One region of the Anaerocolumna sp. genome, then DNA from elsewhere that is predicted to be linked to it. Evidence: a T-box and tRNA genes for the amino acid it is inferred to sense, from the RefSeq annotation. Region 1 holds a T-box; the other holds one or more tRNA genes.
What was found. A T-box is a leader RNA that pairs with one kind of tRNA and senses whether it is charged. The one in region 1 lies ahead of RT261_RS14470 (valine--tRNA ligase), so its partner is inferred to be a tRNA-Val.

Region 1 (15,404 bases):
TGTCAGTGTAATAGCGCTGCATCCGCATCCGCTTCCGCCTGCATGGGTATCCTGAGATTCCTGATCAAAAATCTCCATGCCACAGTCCATATAATTACTGCTAATATCAAAACCATCCTGTTTTAATAAATCTATTAAAATATCTTTACCCACACATCCAAGATCACCCGTAATGATTTTATCATAGTACATTGGAAGTTGATTTATGTCTTTTAGATTTTGTGATATAGTAGTATATGCTGCTGGTGCCATGCACGCTCCCATATTCATAGAATCTTTCAGACCATAATCTACAATTTTGCCTACTGTTATACCTTTTATAACGACATTTTTTTCTTCTTCTTTATGCTTGTTTTTATCTTTTGATTCATTCTTACCAATTACTACTGCTCCACTTCCTGTTACCGTCCAGCTTGCCGAAAGAGGTCTTTGATTACCATATCCCAAAGGAAATCTAAATTGCTTTTCAGCACCTGCAAAATGACTGGAAGTGATTGCTATTACTTTATCAGCATAACCTCCATCTACTAAAATTGCTCCAAGGGCCATGGATTCACCCATAGTGGAACACGCTCCATATACTCCAAACATGGGTATTTCAAGGTTGACGATTCCAAAGGACGTAGCAATTAATTGTCCCAGCAAATCTCCACCTATTAAAAAACGGATATCCTGATTCGTTAAGCCTGCTTTTTCAATAGCTTTTTCTGCTGCCCGTTTCATTAATCTGCTTTCTGCATCTTCCCAACTCTTTCCACCTGCCATAGGATCTTCTTCAATTTCATCAAAGAAACTTCCCAGAGGACCTTCCCCTTCCTTCTGTCCGGCAATAGAAGAACCGGATAAAATGAGAGGAGGATTTTCAAAAAGTATACTTTGCTTTCCTGCTATTTTATTTGTAGTCATATTTTTATCAGACATTTTAACCTCGATTCCAGCGCTTCAGCGCATTTCTAATATTCACACTATCCCTAACTGCATTAAAATGTAATAAATAATACCTAGAATCCAAGAAGAAAAAATACCATATAAAATAACCGGTCCTGCTATGGTAAAGATTTTACATCCAATACCGAAAACATGTCCTTCTTTCTTATATTCTACTGCAGGAGCCGCTACAGAATTGGCAAAACCGGTAATCGGCACAACCGTTCCAGCACCGCCAAATTTAGCTAATTTAGGATATATATTTAATCCGGTGAGCAAGACGGATAAAAATACTAAGGATAATGTTGTATAGGCGGCGGCTAAATCTTCCGATGCTCCCCAGTATTTATATAAATTACTAAAGCATTGTCCTATGGTACAAATGATTCCTCCCACTAAGAATGCTTTTAACATGTTAAGAAACCAGCTATGCTTTGGAGTCATTTTCTTAACATACTCATTATACTTTTCCCCTTTTGTATCCTGATCATGTTCCATTACAACATCTTGAGCACTAACATCTTGAGTATTAACATCTCCTGCATTGATATTTTTATCATCCATTCTGTATCAACTCCTTTGATTATTAAGATTATGCTTTAAAGTACATCTGATATAAACTTCCTAATGCCTTTCCTATGGCCATGCATAATAGAAGATACGAAGTTCCGGTCCTTAATTTAATTCTCTTAGTAAATACCGGGAATACTTTTGTAACTTCTGCTAAAGCAACTGCCATACACCCTACATAACATCCTGAAAATATCCCAAATATTATAAGTCCCACTATTCCAAATGGGAGGGAAGGTTGAAATAGTATTACTATATTACCAAGGGTTGCACCCAGAACAACAAGATCCTCATACAAATGTATTTTATCTGCTGAATCTGTGTGAGTTGCTAACCGATTAATTACTCCGATGGTGGTAATAAATGCAAATAACCCGCCGGCTACGACTACTCCGGAAGCGATACCAATTATAATTAGTACTATTATTTTAATCAACATCAATTATTTTATCCTCCCTACTCGCATTGGCTATAAGTGTTTTATCCAGTTCCTCTTCATATACACGCATTTGAACTTTTAATGGAGTTGGATCATTGCTTAATTTAACCTTAGAAAAATGATTGTAAAATACAATGATCCCTATGGGAATTCCAATAGAATAGCTTATTTCCAATATTGTTCCACCCTCTTTTTTACTGCCCATAATTAATTCATATATTTTATTAAAAACTTCATCCACACTGACATCTGTATTAAAAGTCATAATTGCAAAGGCAGAACCAAAGAATATAATGAGGGAGACCATTATAATTTTTAAATACTTAAGTATTTTTTTCTCCTTATTAGGCGGCTGATACTGTAGGATAAAGTCAGTTTCTCCTAGATTAACAACCTGTACTTCGGGATAAATAGAGTGGATCATTTCAATTATTTTTAATATTGAAAAAACATACTTTGTTGCATCGTTATCCTTTATAGCCAGAATTACCTGCTTTTTTAAAACATTCACCATATCTGTATCTGTACTGTAAAGTTTCGCAATATCTTCAAGATATACCACTTTATTTTCCGACATACTATCTTTATCCACTTTAATATACAAATACTCATTACTCATAAGCAGCCTCCAAGCACTGATGAAAATGTTTATATAACATCACTGTAAGATTACCATTTCTAATTATTCTTCAAGAATACTCAAAGATTCTTTACTTCTCTATCCGGTCTTTCAATCTGAATATATCCATTTACCAAAGTACCTTTATATTCCACGTTTTTGTTCTTTTTTGGCAGAATGATAAAGACAATAATAACAAATAATACAGCTAACAGTGTAAGTAGCACCAATGCTCTTTTTAAATAAGCCATTTATTCATCCCTCTTTTCATTTTTTGTATTTCTATTGCTAAGCAATCAAACAAATTACAATTGTTTTTCATGTATCTTTAATTAATTTTTAGGAAAGGAAAAAGCATCAGTATTTACTGATGCTTTTGGTTTACTTGATTTTATTATATGTTTCGATTATTTTTCTATACTGGAAATATCTACATCATTTTTTCACGCATTTTTAATAAAATTTTCTTTTCTAATCTTGATACCTGCACTTGAGAAATTCCTAATTCTTTTGCTATATCCGTCTGTGTTCTATCCATAAAATATCGAAGCCTGATTAATTCCTGATCTTTTTCATCCAAAGACTCAATGGTTTCTTTTAAGGCAAGCTTGTCAATCATCATTTCATTTTCATCATTGGTTTGTTCTAATTTATCAATTAAGTAAATAGCGTTTCCATCTCCCTGATAGATGGTTTTGTATAAGGACTCCACTTCAGCTCCTGATTCCAGAGCCATTACCACTTCTTCTTTCGCCAGATTCATCTCTTGTCCGATTTCATCTATAGTTGGTTCTCTTCCATATATATTATTTAATTTCTCTCTGGCAATCCTTATCTTACCTGCAGTTTCCTTTAAAGAACGGCTTACTTTTATAACACCGTCATCCCTTAAAAAGCGTTTGATTTCTCCCATTATCATGGGCACTGCATATGTGGAAAACTTTACATCATAGGATAGGTCAAATTTATCGATTGCTTTAATTAAGCCTATACTTCCAATCTGAAATAAATCCTCCGGTTCGTGACCCCTGCACATAAATCTTCGGACGATGCTCCATACCAAACCCACATTATCCATAATTACTTTGTCTCTTGCTTCTTTATCACCCTGTTGGGATCTACGAATTAACTCAATGTTATCCACTGTTTCACTCCCTTCTAAAGGAATTTTTTACATCTTGTAAGCTTTCTTAATGAATTATTTTTTTCATTTTAACCATAGTCCCTTCCCCAACTTTAGAAATTACTTCTAAGTCATCCATAAATGCTTCCATAAAAGCAAACCCCATACCTGATCGTTCTAATTCAGGTCTGGTTGTATATAAGGGTTCCATGGCCTTTTCAATATCCTCAATACCAACACCAAAATCCTGTACCTCGATATAAACTTCATGATTACATATTTTGCAATATACTTTTATCTTGCCTTTACCATTGTTATAGCCGTGTATAATTGCATTGGTGACTGCTTCGGAGACAGCTGTTTTAATATCTGCAATTTCTTCAATGGTAGGATCCAGCTGTGCAACAAAACCGGCAACTACCATTCTTGCAAAGCCCTCATTTCTTGACTGGCTTTCTACTTCCAATATCATTTCGTTTGTATAATCCATACATATCCTCCTGTTAAAACCCCTTTATGCTAAGCATAATTTTTTATTGGTTTATTTTCTTATCTAATCATTAACCATACATAGTCGCGGTTTTCTATAATTAAATTCGGGAATTTATTTATTAAATCCGGGAATTTATTTATTAAATCCGGGAATTTATTTATTAAATTCCTCTACTGCATCTTCAATGGTGTTGAACTTGTGAATTATTTTATACAATCCGGAAAGGCGAAAAATTCTATCTACACTTTGATTCACCCCAGTGACAGCTACTTTTCCCCCGGTAAATATAATCTTTTTGTAGCGTCCCATAATTACACCGATTCCCGAACTATCCATAAAATCAGAACCGGTAAAGTCAAATACAATATCCTTAATGTTCTTTCCGGATATAAGTTTATCGGACTGCTCACGAATGGTAAGTGCGTTATGATGATCCAATTCTTCCATTAATTTAATTATCAAACATTTATTTACAACTTCAAAGTCCGCTTTCACCCCCTCCCGTAATTGATAAATCGACGTATTTTTTGGTTTTTCTTTTTTCTTCTCCATATTTTCCCTTCTTTGTGCATCATTTTACATTACCTATCTATAAAAAAAGACGCCTCTAATGAACACATTAGAGTTGTCTTTCTTTCAAAATCATTTTTTCATTTGTGCTGTATCGTACTATCTTCCAATTTCTCTTAGCTTACCATTGGCTTCACTTGCACGATTGCTGTCAGGAAAATTTTCAGTTACCATAGTATAATAAGTAGCAGCCTTTTCTAAGTCTCCTTTTTGGTGATAGGATCTTCCAATAAAATAGATTGCATTTACATTGTCTGCATTATATTCAAAAGACTTCTCTAATAGTTCTAAAGCTTCATCGTATTTTCTTGCAGTATACCTGTCATGTCCATTACCGTATAAGAGATCAGAAGCCTTCATAAAGGACACTTCCTTAATTTGATTATATATTTCTTTTGCTGCAGGTATTTCCAATTGATCCGGATTAACCTTACCTATACCATCTGCAACAGCAACATAATCCATATCATTTGGATTTCCTTTTGCTAATTCTGCTAAATACGTGGAAATTCCGGCAAATAAATTATCATATATAGCCCCATCTACCTCATTAGTCTCATATTCACTTAATTGTTTCTCCAGATTTTTCACTTCGTTCTGAAGGTCTTTATTTTCTTTCTCCAAGGAGGACAGGCTTTGTGTTTGCTTACTTAAAGACTCACTATACTCTATTTCAATTTTTTTAGCTTCTTCCAAAGCATTCTTTTTAACAGTAGGCACAATCAGAAAGAATAAAACAGCGATACCTATTGCAACACCGATAATCAGATTCACAAATGCCCAGACATTCGGCTTGTCTTCTTTATAGGTAGTAGTAGGAAATACAGTTTGTTCCTGAGTCTGTATTACTTTTTTGCTTTCCCTTTTCCCATTCTTTATATTGTCTTGTAATATATCAGAACTTTCATCCAATTCATGCAAATATCTTAAGGTTGTTGTATTGGATACATCTATTTTACTAGCTTTTGATAAAGCTTTCAGTGCTTTATCTCTCTCACCATTCTTTATATAAAGTAAGGCCAATAACTGTAAAGCCTTAACAAAATGCGGATTTAAGCTAGTTACTTTCTTTAGTTGTATAATAGCAAGGTCATCACTGCCTTGTTTAGCCGACTGCAAGGCTGAATTATATTTCTTTATGGTTTGATTTAAAGTTTCTAACTTAGTTGGATTGGATTGTAAGGATTCCATGTAATCATCTGCATCGTTATTCTCTGCTTGAAAATGTTTACTAATGACCCATTCACTTAGGGCGGAAACTGTTTCACCAACTTCATAATATACTAATCCCAATAAATTTCTGGCATTAGTATTTCTTTTATTCAATTCAAGGCTTTTTTTCAATATCAAAACAGCGCCAGATAAATCCCGCACTTTTGCTTTTTCTAATCCTTCATTATAATACATGTTGGATAGCATAATTACTTTTCTAAAAGTTGTCAAGTCGGTACCGCATCTTTCACAACGGTTTCTTTTTGATGCAACTATACTTCCACATTCCGGACAAATCATTTTTTATCTCCACCTAACCGTTTATTCTTGTAAAAGTTCCATTTTTAAGGGTTCCATAAAAACAAGTATAATGCCTTATAATTCTTCAATTCCTATAGTATCTATAATTGAAAAGGCATTTTCTTGCTAAATCTTTTAAGCTTGTATCGCTTATTTATCTTTTAGTTCTTTAATCATACTTTTTATTAAATCAGTAATATCTGCTAAGTCATTGTTTTGAATCACATCTTCTGCTTGTTCCACTTCTAAACTTGGTTGAAATTTTGCAATTTCTTCTTCAAAATTAATCATTTTATAACCATACTCCTTTCAAAGTCTGGATACTCTGTGCTTAGCACAAATCTCAAAAAGAAAGCTCGTCCTATCCTCTTATGGTCTTTACCTTTTTTTAAAATTATATTATTTCCTTTAATAATAACTATAATAGTGTGAAAAATCAAGATAATATTGCCATATTAAGTTTATTTTTTATAAAATTATAATAGAGGCAGAGTAATTCCTACCTCTATTATAATAATACCACCCTATTATGCAAGAAAAACTGTTCGATTCACTTCGACAGATTTATTTCCTAAAGAAACTAAGTCTCTCTGTTACTTGGTTCATCATGTTCGTGTATTTTTCTAATTTTTCCTTTTCTTCCGCTATTTTAGCTTCCGGAGCTTTACTTACGAACTTCTCATTACTTAGCATACCCTGAACACGCTTTAATTCGCCTTCTAATCTGGCTTTTTCCTTTTCCAGACGTTCAATTTCTTTTTCCGTATCAACCAAATCTGCAAAAGGCATATAAATAGTTGCTTGTGGTATAACTGCAGTTACTGCATCATCGGATATACCAGTCTTATCCTTTTGAATGAAAACTTCTGCCCCATATCCTAAAGTTGCAAAGAATACTTTACTGTCTTCAAAGATACTGCGAAGATTATCATTTTCTGAAACAACATATACATTTGCTTTTCTGCTTGGTGGAACATTCATTTCAGTACGAACGTTACGAATTCCTTTTACTGCGCCTTTTATGGTTTCAACTGCTTCCTCTTCTTTGGAATAATTCATTGCTTCATCATATACCGGCCATTCTGATATCATAATGGAATCATTCTCTGAGTTTGTATCTTCCATTTCTTTTAAAGTACAATAAATTTCTTCCGTTACAAATGGCATATATGGATGTAATAATTTTAAAGAGGTAATCAGAACCTGTTTTAAAGTCCATATAGCACCTGCTTTTGTTTCATCCGTATCGCTGTAAAGCCTTGGTTTTACCATCTCAATATACCAGTCACAGAATTCTTCCCAGATAAAATCATAGATTTTCTGAACTGCAACCCCCAGTTCAAAGCTCTCCATGTTATCCGTAACTTCTTTCACTAAGGAGTTCGCCTTGGATAGAATCCATTTATCCGCATCAGTTAATGCTTTTGGATCAATATGATCACTGGTCTTAGCCTTTTCCAGGTTCATCATAATAAATCTGGAAGCATTCCATACTTTATTAGCAAAGTTTCTGCTGGCTTCTACTCTTTCTATATAGAAACGCATATCATTACCGGGAGCATTACCAGTTATCAGGGTTAATCTTAAAGCATCTGCACCGTATTGATCAATGATTTCCAAAGGATCAATACCATTTCCAAGGGATTTACTCATCTTACGTCCCTGGCTGTCTCTTACTAATCCATGCATCAATACTTTATTAAATGGTGCTTTTCCGGTATACTCATATCCTGAGAATACCATACGGATAACCCAGAAGAAGATAATATCATAACCGGTTACTAATACGTTGGTTGGATAAAAGTACTTGTAATCTTCTGTTTCTTCCGGCCAGCCCAGAGTTGAGAATGGCCATAATGCAGAACTAAACCAGGTATCCAGTGTATCTTCATCCTGTGTTAAATGAGTGTGACCACATTTTGGGCATATAGTAGGAGTTTCTTTGGAAACTACTACTTCCCCGCATTTATCACAATAATAAGCAGGTATTCTGTGTCCCCACCATAATTGTCTGGATATACACCAGTCTCTGATGTTATCGGTCCAATTAAAATAGGCTTTGTCAAAACGTTCCGGTACAAATTGGATTTCCCCGGTCTTAACTGCTTCAACAGCAGGCTTTATTAACTCATCCATTTTAACAAACCATTGTTGTTTAATTAATGGTTCTACAGTTGTATCACATCTATCATGAGTACCTACATTGTGAACATGTTCTTCAATCTTAACTAATAATCCTAATTCGTCTAATTCTTTAACGATTCTCTTTCTAGCTTCGTAGCGATCAAGACCCTGGAATTTACCTCCATTGCTGTTAATGGTAGCATCATCGTTCATAATGTTGATTTCAGGCAAGTTATGTCTCTTACCTACTTCAAAGTCATTAGGGTCATGAGCGGGTGTTATCTTAACCACACCAGTGCCAAATTCTTTATCTACATAAGCATCTGCAACAACAGGTATTTCTTTATTTACAATTGGAAGTAATACTTTTTTACCGATTAAATGTTTGTATCTGTCATCTTCTGGATGAACGGCTACCGCTGTATCTCCAAGCATGGTCTCCGGCCTTGTGGTAGCGATTTCTACAAAGTCTCCTGTTCCTACAATCGGATACTTGATATGCCAGAAATGTCCTGCCTGTTCTTCATGCTCTACTTCCGCATCGGATATACTTGTCTGGCAAACCGGACACCAGTTAATAATTCTGGAACCTTTATAAATATAGCCTTTTTCAAAAAGACGGATAAATACTTCCTGAACCGCTTTGGAACAGCCTTCGTCCATAGTAAATCTTTCTCTGTCCCAGTCACAGGAGGAGCCCATTTTCTTTAACTGGCTGATAATTCTTCCACCGTATTCATCCTTCCATTCCCATGCTCTCTTAAGAAATCCTTCTCTTCCCAGGTCTTCTTTATCAATGCCTTCTTTTTTCAGCTGTTCAATAATCTTTACTTCTGTAGCAATACTTGCATGGTCCGTACCTGGCTGCCATAATGCATTATATCCCTGCATTCTCTTAAAACGGATAATAATATCCTGCATGGTGTTATCCAATGCGTGTCCCATGTGTAATTGTCCAGTAATATTTGGCGGTGGAATCACAATGGTAAACGGTTTCTTTGTCTTATCCACTTCGGCATGAAAATATTTCTTATCCAGCCACTTTTTATACAATCTGTCTTCTATGTCCTTGGGATCATAGGTTTTAGCCAATTCTTTTTTCATAATAACCTCAATTCCGGTGTCTTAGCACCATTTTAATAATGAAGTGATTTGTGCAGCCGCACAAATTGCTAGTTGAAAAAGTTTACTTTTCTCAACCTAAATTCGATTCTGACGCCCTTGCGCCCTTTTCTTTTTACACATAATTAAGTGTCATAGTTTCTATTAAATGAATCTTGTTTTATATTTATCCGTTAAACTTTGACACAAAAAAAGCCCTCGTCTTAAAAAGGACGAAGGACCGTGGTACCACCTTTATTCGTGACAACTTATCTTTTATATGGGAAAGCATTTATTATAATTACTTTTTTCTCCAAATATAAGATACAATTTATCACCTCTATGAAGTCTGGTCTATACCAAACCTCTTAGCCTGTAACGGGGCTTACCGTTATTTCTTACTAAACACTTCATTGTTTTTGTTCAGAAATACTGTTCCGGAGCTACCTTCAATAAGCTTTCATTAAGATGACTTTTCAGCCTGGGAGCCATCCTCTCTGCTAAGATACACTTATCTAATCCTCTCCATCACTACATTTAATTTATATATTTTATTATAATTTGGCTTATTACTTATAATAATATGCAATATTTAATTTTCTGTCAAGTGGTTTTTACAGGCAGCCCAGGACAAATCTATGAATCATGCTATATGCTGCCCCAACATAGTTAGAAATCAAATTATAAAACCCTAACTGTAAAAGAAACGGACAGTTTCAAACCGTCCGCTTCCATAATTCTTTCTTAATGTATGCTGCTTGTTATTTCTTTAATCTATTCTTTTCTTATCTATTTTTTTATTATTCTTTTTCTCTATTCTTTTTTCTATTCTTTCCTTGTACCGTCTGCTTCCACAGTATAGCCGTCAATAGTGGTGTTCACCGCCATCTTCCCGTCGACGTGGAAATAATACCACTTGCTGCCGATTCGCACCCATTTTCCAGCCTGCATAACACCATTCACATCAAAATAGTATTTCACACCATTTTCATTATGCCAACCAGTTTTCATAACACCATTGGACTCCAAATAATATTTTTGTCCGGCATCATTTTGATTCCAGCCTCGTGCCATACTCTCGTCCATAACAAGCTCTACGAAACGACGTATTATGGTACTTGCCTCAGCCCTGGTAACATTGCCCTGTGGATCAAAGAGGTTATTCCCTTTGTCTTGTAGGATGCCCGCCTGCTGAATGGCTTTCACTGCTTCTATCTTGTCGGCAGCGATCTTCCCACTATCTGAGAATGTGACTGCCGCGATGGAAACTGGCAGCTTATAATCTATAGCCTTTGCATAGTCCACCATTATTGTGGCCATCTGCTGCCGGGTGATCTGCTGATTTGGACCAAACTTGTTACTGTCAATACTCTTTAGGATTTTGTTTTTAACAGCCCATTCAATGTAAGGCATAGCGGGATCGCTGTTCTTTACATCGGAGAAGGTGCTAATTTTATAAGTGCTCACGTCCGCACCGGAAAGTTTGCCCAGTGCCATCAGGAATGTTCCCCGGGTAATGGCAGTATTGGGTTCAAATGCAGTCTTTCCTGTACCGCTGATAAGTCCCCTGCTTGCTGCGAAATCAATATTATCCTTAGCCCAATGGTTTTTAGTATCGGTAAAGGCCGGAGCAGGTGTCTTATAGCCTATGCCATAAACAGAAAGGCTGTTTCTGCTGAAAATAAGTTTGCCGTTTGTATAGCTGGATTTGGTCAGCAGCTGTGGATTACCCTCTTTGTCTATATACACGCCAAATAAGTTTCCGGTTTTTCCATTGGCAGAGGCTTTGTAGGCGATGGATAGCGTTATCATGCCCTTGTCAAAGTTTTGGATATACTTTGCCTTACCATCTTTTTGATAGCTTACGGTCAGGTCATAGACAGGCCGTTTGCCAATTAGTGCTTTAGCTTCTTTAGATAGCTTGTTCACCGGTGACAGGCCGATAGTGACGGTTCCCGAAGTTTGTACGTTTATCTGTTTAATAGCCACTCCATCGAAAGAAAAGCTTATCAGTGGTGTATTTACATCAAAGCGTACCACACCTTTGCTTTCCAGAAGGGCGAGAGCTTTTTCATCCAACTTCAAGCTGGCACTTTTTCCGTTTGCACCGAACCCGATATTGAATGCAATTCCGATTCCATCCGCTGTTTTTTCCTTGCTTTTAGCCTCTTTTATGGCAGCATCAATCAATTTCTTAACCTGCCCTTCGGTGATTGTGACGGAAGCAATGCCGTCTTTATTTACCTTAGCGGTTAAGTTTGTGGACGCGATGGTTGGCTGATCTGGCTTTTTATCAGTGGGAAGATTTGGTTCGGAAGGTATATAGCCGCCGCTGCCGCCTGTGCCTCCGTCTGTACCGCCTTCCTCTCCGCCGGGATTACCCGGATCGGTAACAACGGCATATGTGGCCTTAATTAGGGTGGATTTATCACTCATGATAAAAGTAGTATCTGGGCTGGCGGCGTTTTCCAGTTTCCCACTTCCGGATACGATGTTCCAACGTTCAAACCGCATGCTAGCCGGAGCCGTATCAGCTATAATATTTACCTTTTCTCCTTGCTCATACTCACCGCTGCCACGGCCATCCAATACTGTTAGCGCATATTTTTCTACCAAACCGGCCAGCTTTACATCATCATAATACACACCTGTTGATGTAAAGAATTTACTCATACCCAGCCAAATCTGTGCATTAACCGCACCCTCTGGTACTGGAACGGTAGCTTTTACTTCGCACCATTCATTGCTTGTAGTTGTAACATGGATGATGTTGACACCATCCTGATCCTGTCCTACCTGCTTGCCGTTCTCATCATAATATCGCATCATCAATGTGGCTTTCCCATCAGGCAGCAGCATACGTACGCTAGCCATATAGGATTTTATCCCCGGAATAAGTTCAATAAAATCAGAACGCATAAAGATGTTTTCACTTGTTGAAGCATCTACCAGCTTCAGACTGAATTCTCCTTCATACTTTTGCTCGCCAGTAATTTGATAAGAACAAGCCGTCCAGGGTTCGCCCCACGTTGTCCAGCCCGGGATTACGCTAGCATTTTCCTCTAATGATGGATTCGGGATGCTCAGAGGCACTGGCACATCTCCACCCGCCATTGCAGCTTTGAAGGAGAGGTTTGCAAAGTAGACGCTATCCGCCATGTAGTAGGGGGACAGTCCAATCCATACCTCGGCACTCACTGCACCAATCGGAGCAGTACTGGGCTCTGAAAGCTGCTGCCATACACCCTGCCCGGTTTGGTACGATTTTCCTACTTCAGGAGCAAGTTTTGTATTATTTTGATCGTAATACCTCACATATACTGTGCAACGGCTAGGTTGGCTAGTGCCATCCGCCCCCATTACCGACCCGCTGTCCATAAACAGGCTGAAGTCGAAATTATAAGAAATCCCCTCGACAACATTCATTTTGTCACTTATTAGGAAAACACCATCAGTCGTTGATATATCTATAAATTTAGCACTGTCACCTCCCTCAGCCGCTTCTCCGTTGGGGCCTGGAGCCTTATCCACGATTACATCAGCCAAATTAGGATTGCTTTGGTGCGCTTTCGTCCAGTGATTCAAACCACTACTAAAATCACCATTGAGGAGCAGTTCGTCATTTGTCAAATTTGGGATATTAGTCATGGCGAATGCATCAAAATAAGCACTGCCTTCGCTCTGTGCAACAATGCGCGCCTTTATAGCACTTCCGGACACCGTACCACTTATCGTAACCTTTTCCCATGCACCTGTACCGACTGCACTTGCGCTTTGCTCGCCTGCCAACTGTCCGTTCGCATCCAGAAACTGCACTGTTACTATAGACTGCCCGCTCACCGGATATACCTGTGCGCTGGCTTCAAAAGCTTCCCCCGGCTGCAGGTTGGCAATGTCTCCGGAGATAGCAGAACCGCTGACAACCAGCATGGAATTCCTGCCATCATACTTTTGCACCTCCGAAAGGCTGACACCATTGCCCCACCAGCCGGAAATAGATTCCTCAAACTCCTCGAAGCCACCGTTTTTCACCTCTACCGGAATCTCTACGATTTTAGGCTGCTGCTGTATCCAACCACCGTCAATTACACGTATTACCTTTAGCGTTGTAGCACCGTTGTCCAGAAAATACACGTTCTGCCTGCCCTGGTTGTCATAAGCCAGTTCGATGAAGTCTACCTCTTTACCGTCAGCCGGCACTGTAACATGATCCCAGTTTTCGCTGGCAGGATCCACTACTGTCAGTTTACCCCCCAAATCAGTATACATCAGACCGTCCTCACCAAATTTGATGTGCACAGGCCGCCACATGCCCCGCCCGGAGATTTCAGGGTAGATATTTTTATATTTGGATACGGTATTAGTTTCAGTATCCAATGTGAATAAAATACCATCCGCCGCTCCCCACAGATTGCCTTCCTTATCAAAGATCAGCCCACTGATCATAGGGGTGTTTAGGCCTGGAATATCCAGAGTGAATTCTGCTGTCTTGGTTTCAGCTGCCACATTCCATACAAACACCTTAGGTGGTTCTGTAGGCAGGGATTCAGCTGGAGCATTTAACCCACCTCTTTGAGATGTTGATCCATAAATTATTCCGTCCTTCATAGCAAGCCCTACGATGCTCTGTTTCTCCACCACATTGCGGTATACCTTGTGGGTACCGTCAGCAGGATTATAGATTGCAAGGGCGCCGCCTGTTTTACCGTAATCCGGGATGGTACCAATCAGCAGCAGGCCTTCCTGATACTCCATGATGTAAGGGCGGTCCTGTTCCTGCGTTGTTTTCATTTCAAATAGTGTTTGAAACTTGCCAGGCTCTCTGGTATCCATAGACTGAATAACAGCACCGGGATAAATACCAAAGTATACGGTATCACCCTCGCCGGCTGCAATGCCCTCTGCTTGGCCCTGGTTATACATACGAGCTTCCTGAGTCCTGGGGTCATATTCCGCACCTTTAGGTCCACCGGGGTATGTGGTCATATATAACTTGCCGTTGTTGCCTGCTGTCAGGTTGTGCAGCCCAAGGGGCGCACCCATTACAGAGGCCTCTGCACGGGTAGTTGTTTTGTTGGCTACATCCATATATACGATTTCGCCGCCACGGGAAATAGTCAGTACCATTGGTCTCCCGTCCTTGACCATCACAGTCCCACCACGCAGTCCGGATGGATACTTAGTAATCTTCTCTACAATATCCAGGGTTTTATGGTTAATCTGCATCAGGTGGCGGTCATGAATTAAATAGGCATAATCACCATATACAGGCAGATGGGTAAAGTTCCATACACCAAAGTCATAGTCTTCCTCATCTTTAACACCATCCATATGAACTACCTTGTCGTCCCATTCATGTTTATCCAGATGGTAGAACAGCAGCGCGTCCTTTTTACCGTTATCCACATGGGCCATCAGGGTATCTCCTGCGATGCCCATGCTATAAACATACTGCACTACACCGTCCGCAGGATCTTTTTTGATTCGTTCATGCAGATCACTGGGGGTAATGTCAACTATCTTATTTTGATTCTTCAAGTCCATTACGTGAACCTTGGCTGCCAGACCCAGTCCTAAGTACAGCTTGCCGTCTTTATAGGCCATAGAGCGCACATAGTCGCTATTCCCGGAGGGATCGGCCATACCTAAATCCTCCAGCTTGCCGGTGGAAGCATTGTACTTTACCACATGGGCACCGCCTGACTTATATGTACCAAAATAAATATTGCCCTTCTCGTCCCCTGCGGCACTCCAAACCTGATGTCCTTCAAGGACTGTACCGATTTTTTGGGAAGTCTGGGTTGCCGGGTCGTACACATATAATACACCCGCATCTCCCGCCACATAGATTTTTCCATCCGGCGCGGCGGTATGAGTATAGGCTGTTCCGATTCCAGGCATCTGTTCGAGATCCACTCTAAGGTTG
Region 2 (15,404 bases), on a different contig from region 1:
AATGGGAATAATTCTGGTAATGGCATGTGTACTTACCTTTATAGGATATTCAACAGGATTTTATGCATAATTGAACAATCACAGCTAATAGATTAATCTGTTAAATATAAGATAAGCCAAAGGAGACTATAACATGATAAGAGTAGTAGTAATGGGGCATGGTGGTTATGCTGAAGGTGTAAAACAGAATTTAGAAATGATAGCCGGATTATCAGACGCCATGTATTTTATAGATTTAACTAAAGAAGATGATTTGTCCGGATTCAAGGCCAAGATTAATCATGTGATACAGGATTTTAATGAGGACGAAGTGCTTTTTGCCTGCGATTTACTCGGAGCCTCACCATTCCGGGTAGCTGCGGAAATCTGCGTAAATCATCCAGGGAAGTACTATACAGTAGCGGGCTTGAACACAATGGCATTTTTAGAGTTAACAATGATTGAAGATGGTGATCTCTCCATTGAAGAGCTGGCTGATCGTGTTGTTAATACCTCTAAGTCAGCGGTAGCAAAGTTTCCTGAATAAGTAAAATAAGCATATATTGGGAAGTGGTGGAGATTCTATTTTTACTTAAGCAGGTTCTTGATATATTTAGATGTAATGATTCATCAGCTGCTATCGTTAGCTATTTGCACTTTTTAAATAGTATGATATAATATTTATTAGTGTTTATGTTAACATATTAGGAGGTAGTATATTTTTATGGAGTATCAAGTACCAAAGTACTTACAAATCAAGGAGGATATTATCAATGCCATTAAGTCGGGTGAGCTGCAGCCGGGGGATAAGGTTGATAGTGGATCTGTGCTTAAGAAAAAATATAACGTATCTACCATTACGGTTAGAAAAGCATTTGATGATTTAATAAAGGAAGATTATTTGATTGGTGTGCAGGGTAAAGGGACGTATGTTGCAAAAAAACACATGAATCGGAGGTTAACCTCAATTAGTTTTAGTGATGAATTATTGCAACAAGGTTATAAGATAGATATGCAGGTGGATAAAATTGAAGAAGTTATTAATGACAGCATTGCAGATAAGTTACTAATTCCGCAAAATCAAATGATCGTATGTGTAAAAAGAATAAGACTTGTTAATAATGAGCCAATTGCTTATCAAATTTCCTATATGGATAGTAATTTACTTAGTCTTAATCAGGCTCAGAGAATTCGGGAAAATAAATCTTTTTATAAGACCTTGGCTGAAAATAATATAGTACCAGTATCTGCAACGGAGAATTATTCAATTAAAGAAGTAAATGATAGCAGAATCGCTAAATTAATGAATATTAAAAAGAATACAGATGCTTTCTTTGTTAAAAGGACAACTGTTGACCAGTCTGGTAAAGTTATCGAATATGCTGAGACTTTTTTCAATAAGGAGTGGTATTCTGTAACAGTAGAAGTAAAAATTTAAGAAGAAAATAGTGGTAAAACATTGTCGTGGTAAATAAATCATGACTACATTATAAAGAAAAATACCCAAATGGTTATGTTGTGCAGATTCGCAAAATAGCTATCATGGGTATTTTTTGTTAAATAAAATATGCCATCATACAGTATGAAATTTGTAATTTTGGCAAATGACTTAAGTGTACTAAATTCTGAGATTTTAGATAAGCTGTCTATACAATGGGGAAGAGCAGATTTATATTTGTAAAAAAGAAAAGACATTTATATGAATGTGTGGTAAAATGAACTAGAATGTTAGTACAAGGTGAATACGATATTATTACAATATAGTAAGGAAAATACGCAGGAGGCTATTATGAAGGGAATTATTCTGGCAGGCGGTTCTGGCACAAGACTTTATCCGATTACCAAAGCAGTGTCAAAGCAAATACTGCCAATTTATGATAAACCAATGATATATTATCCATTGTCCGTATTGATGTTAGCAGGTATCAGAGAAGTGCTGGTAATCTCTACACCAAGAGATTTACCGGTTTTTGAAGAATTATTGAGAGACGGCAGCAATATTGGCATGTCATTCTCTTATGCTGTTCAAAAGGAGCCCAAGGGCCTTGCAGAGGCATTTATTATTGGGGAACAATTTATTGGAAATGATAGAGTTGCCTTAATTCTGGGAGATAATATATTCTACGGAAGAAGTTTTACAGCCACTTTGGAAAGAGCAGTTGCAAGAGAAACAGGTGCTACCATATTCGGATATTATGTAAGAGATCCGAGAGCGTATGGAGTTGTAGAGTTTGATCAAGAGGGAAAAGCAATATCCATTGAAGAAAAGCCAAAGAACCCTAAGTCAAACTTTGCTGTTCCCGGACTTTATTTTTATGATAATCGTGTTATTGAAATTGCAAAAGATGTGAAACCGTCTCCAAGAGGTGAGATTGAGATAACTACTGTGAATAATGCATATTTAGAATTAGGTGAGTTAAACGTGGAAACTTTGGGACGTGGTATGGCTTGGTTGGATACCGGCAATCATGATTCCTTATTGGATGCTGCCAATTATGTAGCGTCTATTCAGAAGAGACAGGGATTGTATATTTCCTGTATTGAAGAAATAGCATATAAGAAAGGCTATATTAATAAAGAGCAATTGCTTACATTGGCAGAACCACTTTTACAAACGGATTATGGCAAATATTTAGCTGATGTATCCAAAGGATTATAGTTTAAACTAAATAAATAACAGTATAGAAGAAATAGATTTATAGGAGATATAAAATGGGACAATTTAATTTTATTAAACTGGATATAGAGGGGTTGTATGCAGTGGAACCAAAATGTATTGGGGACAATCGCGGATATTTTATGGAAACCTATAATTATGAGGATTTTAAAAACGCAGGACTTTCTCAGGTATTTGTACAGGATAATCAGTCATTATCCAGAAAAGGTGTACTTAGAGGCCTGCATTTTCAAATAAAACATCCACAGGGTAAATTGGTTCGTGTTTTAAAAGGTGTAGTATTCGATGTGGCAGTAGATATCAGGCCTGGTTCGAAAACTTATGGAAAGTGGCACGGGGAATATTTATCAGAGGAAAATAAAAAGCAATTCTACATTCCGGAAGGCTTTGCACATGGCTTTTTGGTACTATCGGAAGAAGCGGAATTCGCCTACAAATGTACGGATTTTTATTACCCGGAGGATCAGGCAGGTATTAGCTGGAATGATAAAGATTTAAATATAGACTGGCCCATAAAGGATATGGAAATCATATTATCTGAGAAGGACTTAAGACAACAAAACTTTAAGGATATAAAATAAGGAGATAGTTACAATGAAGAAAAGTATTTTAATAACCGGTGCCAACGGACAGTTAGGACGGGCGCTGAATGCAGTATTAAAAGAACAGCTAGATTCAGACACTATAATCCTTAACACCAGCAGAAGAGAGCCCACTGCTTATTGTCCGATAATTCTTGATATAACCAATCCACTGGCAGTTACCAACATTGTGCAAGATTTAAAACCGGATGTTATCGTGAATTGTGCTGCTCATACAGCAGTGGATTTGTGTGAAAGCGAGAAGGAAAAGGCATATGAAATGAATGCCCTTGGACCAAAAAACCTGGCTGTGGCTGCTCATGCCATTGATGCAAAATTCATTCATGTATCAACCGATTATGTATTTGATGGTGAGAAAAAAACTCCTTATACAGAAGAAGATGAGACGAATCCCCAAACCGTATACGGTAAAACTAAATTAGAGGGGGAAAGATTCGTACAAAATTACTGTGATAAGTACTTCATTATACGTACTGCCTGGTTTTATGGTGAAGGTAAGAACTTTGTAAATACCATGCTTAAACTGGCAGAAGAACATAAGGAAATTGGTGTAGTAAGAGACCAGTTTGGTACTCCCACCAGTGCACAGGAATTAGCCAAAGCTATCGTATTCTTGATGAATACGGAAAACTATGGACTTTATCATGGAACTTGTGAAGGTATCGCAACCTGGTATGAATTTGCTACGGAAATATTCCGATTAGCAGGTAAAGCGGTAACAGTAAAATCTCTTACCACAGAAGAATATCCGACACCGGCAAAAAGGCCGAAATATTCTGTTCTTGAGAACAAAAAGTTAAAAGAATTGGATTATTACATGAAACCATGGAAGGATGCTTTACAAGAATATATGAAAGCTAACATTACCTTATAGAAGAATAAATAACAGGAGGACAATCGTGAAAACTTATTTAGTAACCGGAGGTTCCGGATTTATAGGTTCCAATTACATTCATTACATGTTTGAAAAATACCAGAATAATATTCATATTATTAATGTGGATTGCCTTACCTATGCAGGAAATCCTGAAAATCTGACTTCCATTGAGAAGAGATCTAATTATACATTTATAAAAGAGGACATTTGCAACAAAGATGCTATTCATGAGATTTTTCAAAAGTATGATATTGACAGAGTTGTTCATTTTGCAGCTGAAAGCCATGTAGACCGCAGTATTCGTAATCCTCAGGTATTCGTAAATACTAATGTAATGGGTACCTTAAATCTGTTGGATGCAGCTAAGTGTGCCTGGGAGACAGAAGAGGGTTATAAGGAAGATAAAAAATATCTTCAGGTTTCCACAGATGAAGTATATGGTTCTTTGGATGATGAAGGAGGGTATTTTTATGAGTCAACACCAATAGACCCTCACAGCCCATATTCCGCCAGTAAAGCATCCGCAGATATGTTAGTAAAGTCTTACATAGACACCTTCCATTTTCCAGCTAATATAACAAGATGCAGCAACAACTATGGGCCTTACCAGTTCCCGGAAAAACTAATTCCTTTAATGGTTAATAATGCTTTGCTTGGTAAGAAACTCCCAATCTATGGTGACGGAAAGAATGTAAGAGACTGGTTATATGTAACAGATCATGCCAAAGCCATTGACATGGTGATGGAACAAGGAAAACCTGGTGAAGTCTATAATGTAGGCGGACATAATGAAAAAGAGAATATTGAGATTGTCCACTTGATTATACAAACTTTGTCTGAGCTTTTACCGGATCAGGATCCTCGTCAGGGACATCTTAATCAGGATTTAATTCAGTATGTAGATGACCGCAAGGGACATGACAGGCGATATGCCATCGCTCCTGATAAAATAAAAGATGAAATCGGCTGGGAACCGGAAACAATGTTTGCAGAGGGTATCCGCTTAACCATACAATGGTATCTTGAGAATCAAGAGTGGATGGAACATGTAACAAGTGGGGATTATCAAAAGTACTATGCAGAAATGTATAAGTAATATAAACCCTTATCAATAAAAGTAATAAAATTATATATAAATAGTATGTGGCGAAGAATCTCAGATAAGGAAAAGGTTCTTCGCTGCTTTTATGTTTTGGCATGTTGAAGGAAATGATTTACCACAGATACAAGCATAGCATTAATGCAATACTAACGGTAAAATTAAAAATTACAAAAAAAACTTGATTTTTTACAAAAAGGTGTTATAATTATTACATAATTATTAAATAATTATTACTTGATTTAAATATTTTATCCTAAATTATTAAATATATGAAACATAATTTAAGGATATGACTATCTTTATCAGGCTTTAAAAGGAGATTAATATGAGATTCAGAAAGTTAGTATTGTGTATGGGTGTAGGAATCCTACTATGTGCATTTCCTAAAATCAACACATATGCAACAGAAGAAGTAACCGTTAATGCAGAACAAGTAGAAGCGACTGAGACAGAGGAAATAGAAACAACAGAAGCAGCAAAAGTAATTGAGGCAGCAGGTGCTGTTGTTACACCCGTAACAGAAGAAGCTACACCAAAAGCAGAAGAAGCTGCTCAGGAAGAAAAGACAGAAGAAATAAAAACAGAAGAAGATAATAAAGAAACAAGTAATATAGATAAAAAATCAGAACCGGCGAAAGAAGTTAAAAAAGCGAAAGAAGTTAAAAAAGCGAAAGCAGAAGATTCTGATAAAAAAACAGAAGCAAAAGCGAAAGAGAAAAAAGTAGAAAAAAAAGCGGAAAAGAAAGAGGATAAGAAGAAATATTCTGAAGCAGATCTTAGGTTATTATCCGCTATTATATACTGTGAAGCAGGAAGTGAATCCTATAAGGGTAAAGCAGCAGTTGGTATTGTAATTATGAATCGTGTAAGATCTGGTTCATTTCCCGATACAATCAAGGGAGTCGTATATCAAAGCTATCAATTTAGTCCTGTTAGAAATGGTTCACTGGATAGAGCTTTAGATCAATACGATAAGGGCAGATTTACATCAGAAGATGAAAAAGAATGCATACAGGCAGCTAAAGAAGTATTAAGTGGCAAAACAACCCTTACCTTAGATGGTAAGGAAAAAGATTTTAGTAAGTATTTATTTTTCAGCGGAAGATTAAAGGGTCATACCCTTTCAATAGGGAATCATCAATTTAAATAAGGATAAGAATAGGTTATTGTAAAACTGTCATTTTGAGCCGTTTAGGTGAATAATTTCATTATGAAAGTGAGATTATTCCAGTGAATCCAGCATTGCTGATTAAATTCAGCTTTGCTGAATTCGCACTCTCAAGATGGCAGTTATTGTTTTGCAACAGCCTTTTTTAAATTTACAATAGAATGAGCAAGGTTAAAAAATTAATTCTCAACCTGTGAAAGGAGCAAGGTTACAAATATGATTAAAACAATTATTTTGGACATTGGACAAGTTATGGCACATTTTAGATGGAGGGAATACTTAACAGATTGCGGTTATGATAAGGAAAAAATAGATAGAGTAAGTAAAGCAACGGTATTAAGTAAAGAGTGGGGTGAGGAGGATAGAGGTATTTTAAGTGATGAAGAACTTATTAATGCATTTATTTCCAATGATCCAAGCGTTGCGAAGGAAATCAGGCAGTTAAAAGGAAGTCCTGAAAAGCTTGTTCAGGAATATGATTATTCTGCTGACTTTGTGAAGAAACTGAAAGCAAACGGCCATAAGGTATATCTGTTATCCAACTATGGAAAGACTAATTTTGCATATGCCAAATCAAGTTTTAAATTTATACCCTATGTAGATGGGGGCATAATTTCTTATGAAGTAAAGCATATAAAACCGGAACCTGAGATATATCAGGCACTTATTGATAAATATCAATTTGATCCTAAAGAAGCGGTATTCCTTGATGATTCCTTAGCAAATCTTGAAGGAGCAAAGGCCTTTGGTTTCCATACAATTCATTTTACAGAATATGATAAAGCGGTGGAAGAATTAAAAATCCTTGGAGTTAATATCTAGACAGAAAGAAAGATTTCATATAAAATATCATAATGTCATAAATATTTAGGCCATGGAAGGAATAAAGTTAAATGGAACGTGATGAAATTATAATTCGAAATGCCATCGTACATATACTGGACTCTACATTAGGAATGCCGGTGTTGTCCGATTATCTACTGGAAATGGGTCCGGATTTAAATGATTTTTTAAGAGGTCATATTTACCGGATTGCTGCCAGTGATGATATGAAAAACTGTAATTTTAATAAAGAAGAGTCCTATGTATATAAATGTATCGAAAACTTTTCAGAAGAGAATTTGATACCCATCAGCCAGGAAATTGCAAAATACCTATACACCATTATGAATCAGAATATAGATATAACACCTGCTGATTTACTGGTTGTAACTTATCAGGTAAATAGTACACTTCATTTAGCATTGTTAAAGATGAATTACAAAGAAACATATATTCATTATGCGCAAGCGGTAGAAAGTGGTAATTATAATGATATTATTAAGCAAAAGGTAACCCTGCCCAATGAATCTGCAAAACTGTCAGAAGCAGTACTAATTAATCTAAGTGATTATACCATACAGCTGGTGGAAAAAAAATATGAAGTAAATGGAGTGAAAACAAATTATTTATCCCAGGTTTTTTTACAATGTCAAACCAAATTGTCGCAAAAGGCAAAGCTAAATATTATTACCAAGGCTGTGGATCAAATCAATCAAAAGTATTTTGAAGAAGATTTGGACAGACAAATGGAAACCAAAGCTGCCATATATCAGGAATACGTAGAGCAAGGCTCTATTAACGTGGAAAGTATCAGCGAGAAACTTTTTCAGGAACAGACGGAATTAAAAGAAGAATTCACGGAGAAATTGGAAAAGTATAATTTGCAGACAGAGGAAGTAAAACCACAGAATAAGCAAACCACAAAGAAATTTGAAAAACAATTTTTAAAAACAGATACAGGAATTGAGATTAATATACCTATGGAACAATACAACGATAATAGTGTTGAATTCATTAATAATCCGGATGGTACGATTTCGGTTCTTATTAAAAATATTAATCATATATCATCAAAATAGTGGGAAAATAAAATATTATTACGGTATACTTCTTATTGGGAAATAATGCTTGTTTAACTTATTATATTCATATATAATGGTATTAAATCTCATATACAGTTTGGGTACCCTATTAAGGTGCCGGAAGCCAGGCTCCCTATTGTGTGGGATTCTGCTGGCAATATAAGAATGGAGTGATTCATATGAAGAAAAGAAAATATACGATATTATTTATATGCATAATAACAGCTTGTCTTGCATTAGCAGCATGCGGAAAGAAGAAAGAAGGGGATAATACAGGGAAAGAAACGATCACCCCCAGCCCTGCACCTACTTCCACTCCCACACCAACGCCAACTGTAACGCCAAATATCACACCAACACCGGAAGAACCGGATTATATTAGCGAAGCAGATGCTATTAAGAATATTCAAAAAGTTATTGGTGAACGTGGCTATACCATTGAATTATTGGAAGACAACCTTATGGTAGACGGAAAAGAATACTATAAATTCCAGATTAGTGATAGTTTAGCGGTCATAGAACCTGATGTGATTGTAGATAAATTAAGCGGTGAGATATTCTGTTACTATCAGGATGGAATAGTAAGTACTTTTGAGGAACATCCTTTGTTTACTCAGACAACTAAAGATCCGGAAGAAACAAGTCATGATTTTACCAAGGAAGATGCCCTTGCTAAATTAAATGAAGTTCCTGGGAAAATACTTAACCTGCCGGCGGAATTGTCCGAATATACCATTATTTATGATGATTGGACAACCATGGTAAATGGAGTGGAGTGTTATGGAATTAATGCTTTTGCTGAAGTAAAAGACAATAAAAGAGTAAATATGGGTGTGTATTATGTAGCCGTAGACGGAAGCGCAATGTTTCAATTTGATAGTTTAAGTGACGATTTTGTAGAAATTAAATAAATTAAAGGGCTGTTGCAAAATGTATGGATACCGGATACGGATATTTCTTAATCCACAATCTAGTGAAACACTCATTTTGCAGCAGCCCTTTTGTATTATCTAAAATATAAGATTAAAAGCATCTATTTTTATCTAAAAGGCTTGATCTAAATCGTAGATAATATCATCAATATGTTCCGTACCAATAGATAGACGGATAGTATTCGGTTTGATTCCGGAGGCGAGCAATTCTTCCTCTGACATCTGGGAATGTGTAGTACTTGCGGGATGAATGACTAGGGACTTAACATCTGCTACATTGGCTAATAAAGAGAATATCTCAAGCTTATCAATGAATTCTTTTGCTTCCTTTGCACCACCCTTGATTTCAAAAGTGAATATAGAACCTCCGCCATTGGGAAAATACCTGTTATACAATTGGTGATAAGGGTTATCCGGCAGGGAGGGATGATTTACTTTCTCTACTTGAGGATGCTTGCTTAAATATTCTACAACTTTTAGAGTGTTTTCCACATGGCGTTCAACACGTAAAGAAAGAGTCTCTAAGCCTTGTAAGAAAAGGAAGGAATTAAAAGGACTTATAGTAGAACCGGTATCTCTCATTAATGTTACGCGGATTTTTACGATGTAAGCAGCGGCACCTAATGCTTTTGTAAAACTAATACCGTGATAACTTGGATTAGGCTCTGTAAGGGAGGGGAATTTGCCGGAGGCAGTCCAGTCAAATTTACCGGAATCAATAATAACACCACCGATGGAGGTACCATGCCCCCCTATAAACTTTGTGGCAGAATGAACAACTATATCAGCACCGTATTCAATAGGACGGAGTAAATAAGGAGTAGCAAAGGTGTTATCAACAATAAGGGGTATTCCGTTTTTATGGGCGATTTCTGCCACGGCTTCCATGTCAATGATACTTGAATTGGGATTTCCAAGGCTTTCTATAAAGATTGCTTTTGTATTTGGCTGTATGGCTCTTTCGAAACTTCCTTCCACATCTGGATTTACAAATGTAGTAGTAATTCCGAAATCAGTTAAGGTATGGGCAAAAAGATTGTAAGTACCTCCATAGATGGTGTTGGCCGAAACAATATGATCCCCGGTATGCGCAATATTTTGGATTGCATATGTAATAGCAGCTGCACCGGAGGAAGTAGCAAGAGCAGCAATCCCTCCTTCTAATGCGGCAATTCGCTGCTCAAATACATCCGAAGTAGGATTCATAAGGCGAGTATAGATATTACCGCCTTCTGCCAAGCCAAAGCGGCCTTCCGCCTGAGCTGAATTTGCAAAAACATAGGAGGAAGTCTGATAAATAGGTACGCAACGGGCATCTGTTGCAGGATCCGGCTTTTCCTGTCCGGCATGAAGCTGAAGTGTTTCGAATTTAAGATTTCTTTTTTCTGCCATAGATAATACTCCTTTCAAAATTAAATATATGTACTGAATTCATATATTAATACTATGAATTAAATAAATTATAGGAAGTATAATCTATAAATAATAAAAAGTCAATCATGAATATCAAGTTTATGCAAAATAGAAGCTACAAAATAAAGTCAGAAATAAAACAAAACACCATTAGATTGATCATAAACAATCTAATGGTGTTAAAATGTCTCACAATATGAATATTTCATAAGAGGGAGTACTGCAAATGGATATAGACTTCGTATCTTTCCATATTAACTGTGGCAGACGTCCGTTATATTACATAATCATTACCTAACAAACTATTATGATGATCTACCAGATCGGAAAGGGTAATATTATCTATTACCTGATCAATTGCATCATTCAGCTTTTCCCAAACCATAAGTGTAGCACATTGATTGGCACGGGTACATTGATTTGGCGAATCATCTAAACAACTGACGGGAGTAAGATTACCTTCGATTAATCGAAGAATCATTCCAACAGTATATTCTTCCGGTGCCATAGCTAATCGGTAACCGCCCTGAGCACCCCGGGTACTTTTAACATAACCTGCCTTACTAAGCTGGGTAATAATCTGCTCTAAATATTTATCGGATATTTCTTGTCTTGCTGCAATACTCTTAATAGTAATATATTCACCTGTATTATTAACCGCTAAATCTAACATTAAACGCAGTGCATAACGTCCCTTTGTTGATATTTTCATAAGAGCCTCCTTATATATTACATTGTCAGCGGAGGATTTTATCCGCCGGTAATATTTCTAATCAATATAATACCATAGGGAATAGTATGATTTCAAGTGTTTTAGAAATAACAACAATATTTAGGATAATATTTACTGTATTTAAACATTTTTATAGAGAAATCTTTGTCCAATTTCCTCTGGAGAAGCGAATGAAATTAGCAGTAAATCGAAATGCCTGATCTATAAATAATGCGATCCAGGCGCCCTGTAATCCTAAGCCCGCAGGAAAAGCTAAAATCCACGTAAGGGTTGGACGAATAATAGCAATGCTGACTAAAGAAACCAGTGCTACAAAAACAGTATCTCCGGCACCTCTTAGGCAGCCTGAAAATATAACCTGTGAAGTTTGGAAATGGGTAGTAAAAGCAATGATAATTAATATAGTAGAACCAAGTGCAAGAACTTCCGGAGTATTACTGTATAAGGAAACCAATGAGTATCTTCCCAATATAAAGATTCCAAACAGTATGGAAGAAACAATAAAAGCTAAACGTTGACCGGTTTTTCCATAAACGATTGATAAATCCGGTCGGTTGGCACCTAAATTCTGTCCTACCAATGAGGAAGCAGCAATTGCAAAACCATCACCGAAACAAAAGGATAGATTCAGGATATTCATACAGATAAGATGAGTAGCATATGGTGTTTTGCCAAGCCTTGCAACAATAACCGAATAGGCCATGAATCCAATTCTCATAAATACCTGTTCCACAAAGGCACTGCCACTTACCCGGATAATAGGGTTCATAATGGAATTGGTAATTCTCCAGCTGGCTTTATACCGAAGACTTAAAAAAGCCTCTTTATTAAAGAGAGTAAATATAGAGATAAGACAGGCAGCAATGGTACCCAGCAAAGTAGCAATAGCAGCGCCTTTCACTCCCAGTCTTGGAAATCCGAATTTACCATTGATCAGCAGATAATTAAAAATAATATTAATTACATTTGCAACAATATTGGTTCTCATGGAAATTTGTGTTTTACCGCTGCCTCTTTGGGCTGCATTAATGGTGAGATTTAAGGCGGTAAAGAATATGCTTACCATAATAACCCTATAATAATCCAGTGCATCGGACATATAAGAAGCTTCTGCACCGGCAAATTCCAGTATAGGTTTTGCATATAGGTATCCTAATAACGACATAATAATAGATATACAAGAACTTAATATAATACCAATTCGCAGAGTACGATTGGCACCCTCTTTGTCTTCTTGACCTTTTCTGCGGGCAACAATCGCTGTTATTCCTACATTCAATGAAAAAACCATGGATAACAAAATGAATTTTGGCTGATTGGTAATGCCGACTGCAGCAATAGCTCCATCTCCCAGGCCGCCAACCATGATAGTGTCTATAGAACTTATTAAGGCTACCAGTAAAGCTTCTAAAGCAGATGGCCATGCAACTTGAATAAAGTTTTTATAAATAGTTTTACTTTGCGGTATAGAACCAACAATTTGCTCCGGTTTTAACATACTTTTTACTGAAAATATGCTAGTCATTTGTTTTGTCATTTTCAAAACCTTCATCCTTACGTAATAGTAATGTATTTTAAGAAAAGCCCTGTTAACTGGCACTACCGCTAGTATTAGGGCACATAGACTAGTATATCATGTATAAATATTATTTCAATGTCTTTTCAATAGGTTTTTAGATTCATATTTTTATAAAGAATAAAGAGAATAAAGAATATGCGAAAAAAATAAGAAAAAGGCTTGACAAAAATAAGCTTCATAAATATAATGATTAAGTACCTGTTAAGTGCAGTGTGTATGGGATCTTAGCTCAGCTGGGAGAGCATCTGCCTTACAAGCAGAGGGTCACAGGTTCGAGCCCTGTAGGTCCCATTGATTCAAAATATAATTATATACGGCGAAGTAGCTCAGTTGGCTAGAGCATGCGGTTCATACCCGCAGTGTCGGCGGTTCAAATCCGTCCTTCGCTACTTTACAAGATTGTCTTTAGACAGTCTTTTTTTTATGAAATGATGAAATTCTGTTATTGGTACAATCAACTAAGAACCTGAAAGATGATTTACGTGGGATTCTTGGACAAATTAAAGATTTAACCGATAATTTGAAGGAAAGAGCATTAAGCTTAACAAAACTCTCAACAGACTCTTCCATAAGAACGGAAGAAGTAGCCGATGCTATGGAAAGCTTAGCAGAACAATCTAACATGGCAAAAGAGGTATCTGACTTGTCAACAGATTTAAATGATATATCCGAAAATATAAACAAAGCAGTTAATAGATTTCATATGTAATACAAAAAGGGGTTGTCACGCCAATGAGCGGACAACCCCTTTGACAACCTGGACATAAACTAACGGTAGGTATCCTTGATTATTTGCATATTCTTTTTATAGGTGGATTCTTTACAAGTACACCTGGTTTTGTAAAATATTGGTTGATGATAAATTTTACTATCATATAGGAGTCATTATGTTATATAATAGAAAAGAAATCATGTTAAAGAAACTCGAAAGAAAACGAATGCAGTAGCTATTACTATGATTTTTATTTAAAGCAATAGGTGAATATAAAACGAATCGTTTGAAAATATATAAAGAAAGGATGCCGCAATAAGCTTCTACTGCTTATTTTGGCAGTGTTACATCTGTAAACAGATTAACATGGGCATAAATATGAGAATTGGACAGGGGTATGATGTACACCGTTTAGTTGAAGGCCGTCCCTTAATAGTGGGTGGCGTTACTATTCCATATGAAAAAGGATTATTAGGACATTCGGATGCGGATGTTCTGTTACATGCAATTATGGACAGTTTATTAGGAGCAGCAGCGCTGGGAGATATAGGAAGACATTTTCCAGATTCAGAGGAAGAATATAAAGGGATCTCCAGCATGGAACTGTTAAAAAGAGTTGGTAAATTAATTGAAGATCACTTTTATTTTATAGAAAATATTGATGCTACTATTGTAGCGCAGAAGCCAAAAATGGCACCCTATATACGGGATATGGTATCTAATATAGCTAATGCATTAGGAATTAAGGAAAATCAGGTTAATGTAAAGGCTACCACAGAAGAGGGGCTTGGATTTACTGGTGAAGGAACGGGAATTTCTGCAAAATCAGTGTGTTTACTAATGTCGGTAGAGAATTTCAGTTATTATGATTCCGAAGAGGAAACTGGTGCCTCAAGAAACTGCAGCTCCTGTTCAGGTTGTACGGGGTGTTTTAAAAAATAAGTATTCAATCATTGTGATACCGGGAGTATTTACAGATGCTTAGACTCATAATAATAGAATAAAAATTATTACTGACTTGTATACCATACGGAGAAAGGATTGACATACCAATGAATATTACTTTGTATGATAATATAAACGAGATATATGGAGAAGAAAAACGTGCCAGAGAAGAAATCTACGGTCTTTGGCAGGAGTGTTTTGGGGATTCAAAGGAATATATGGACTTCTATTTTAATTGGAAAGTAAAAGACAATCGTATTTTAACCATTTATAAAGAGGAAGCCCTTTGTTCTATGCTGCATTTAAATCCGTACTTACTTTCTGTAAGAGGAAAGGAGGTTCCGGCTAACTATATAGTTGGTGTTGCTACCAAAAGAGAAGAGCGCAGACAGGGACTTATGAAAATACTTTTGGAAAAAGCACTTCACCAGATGTATCTGGAGAAAATGCCATTTACGTATCTAATGCCTGCAGCAGAGGCGATATATACACCCTATGATTTTCGTGTGGTATATGAACAGGAACCTTGGAATGAAATTATGAAAGCCATGATTCAGGATTTAAGAGAGAAGACTGAAACAAGCAATGTGAACAAAGATATAACTGTGAGGCCCTTAAATCCGAAAGATATAGACAGTATGAAGGGATTGTCTGACTTTTGCAATGATCAACTTTCAAAAGACTGTGACATATATGTGCATCGAACCCCTTATTATTATGAAAGATTGATTCATGAAATGAAAAGCGGGTATGGTGAAGTTTTAGTTTGTTATAGGCAGGA

Region 2: it has a tRNA-Val gene. The T-box ahead of RT261_RS14470 (valine--tRNA ligase) is inferred to sense a tRNA for this amino acid. The anticodon was not compared.

Annotation. Positions count from the first base shown of each region.
Region 1 covers NZ_DAMAUC010000018.1:29,742-45,145, forward strand. The annotation lists gene spoVAD (stage V sporulation protein AD) at 1-921, opposite strand, end outside; gene spoVAC (stage V sporulation protein AC) at 961-1,425, opposite strand; gene RT261_RS14430 (stage V sporulation protein AB) at 1,520-1,936, opposite strand; gene RT261_RS14435 (stage V sporulation protein AA) at 1,926-2,555, opposite strand; gene RT261_RS14440 (hypothetical protein) at 2,636-2,806, opposite strand; gene sigF (RNA polymerase sporulation sigma factor SigF) at 2,986-3,699, opposite strand; gene spoIIAB (anti-sigma F factor) at 3,746-4,168, opposite strand; gene spoIIAA (anti-sigma F factor antagonist) at 4,325-4,723, opposite strand; gene RT261_RS14460 (tetratricopeptide repeat protein) at 4,841-6,253, opposite strand; gene RT261_RS14465 (hypothetical protein) at 6,404-6,544, opposite strand; gene RT261_RS14470 (valine--tRNA ligase) at 6,818-9,481, opposite strand; T-box leader at 9,705-10,019, opposite strand; gene RT261_RS14475 (S-layer homology domain-containing protein) at 10,304-15,404, opposite strand, start outside.
Region 2 covers NZ_DAMAUC010000001.1:31,258-46,661, forward strand. The annotation lists gene RT261_RS00125 (PTS system mannose/fructose/sorbose family transporter subunit IID) at 1-70, shown strand, start outside; gene RT261_RS00130 (PTS sugar transporter subunit IIA) at 134-526, shown strand; gene RT261_RS00135 (GntR family transcriptional regulator) at 704-1,417, shown strand; gene rfbA (glucose-1-phosphate thymidylyltransferase RfbA) at 1,769-2,638, shown strand; gene rfbC (dTDP-4-dehydrorhamnose 3,5-epimerase) at 2,692-3,237, shown strand; gene rfbD (dTDP-4-dehydrorhamnose reductase) at 3,251-4,132, shown strand; gene rfbB (dTDP-glucose 4,6-dehydratase) at 4,158-5,231, shown strand; gene RT261_RS00160 (cell wall hydrolase) at 5,563-6,387, shown strand; gene RT261_RS00165 (HAD family hydrolase) at 6,622-7,227, shown strand; gene RT261_RS00170 (nucleoid-associated protein) at 7,299-8,306, shown strand; gene RT261_RS00175 (hypothetical protein) at 8,489-9,220, shown strand; gene RT261_RS00180 (O-acetylhomoserine aminocarboxypropyltransferase/cysteine synthase family protein) at 9,353-10,633, opposite strand; gene RT261_RS00185 (RrF2 family transcriptional regulator) at 10,929-11,366, opposite strand; gene RT261_RS00190 (MATE family efflux transporter) at 11,518-12,924, opposite strand; tRNA gene RT261_RS00195 (tRNA-Val) at 13,185-13,257, shown strand; tRNA gene RT261_RS00200 (tRNA-Met) at 13,282-13,355, shown strand; gene RT261_RS00205 (hypothetical protein) at 13,412-13,675, shown strand; gene ispF (2-C-methyl-D-erythritol 2,4-cyclodiphosphate synthase) at 14,057-14,620, shown strand; gene RT261_RS00215 (GNAT family N-acetyltransferase) at 14,731-15,404, shown strand, end outside.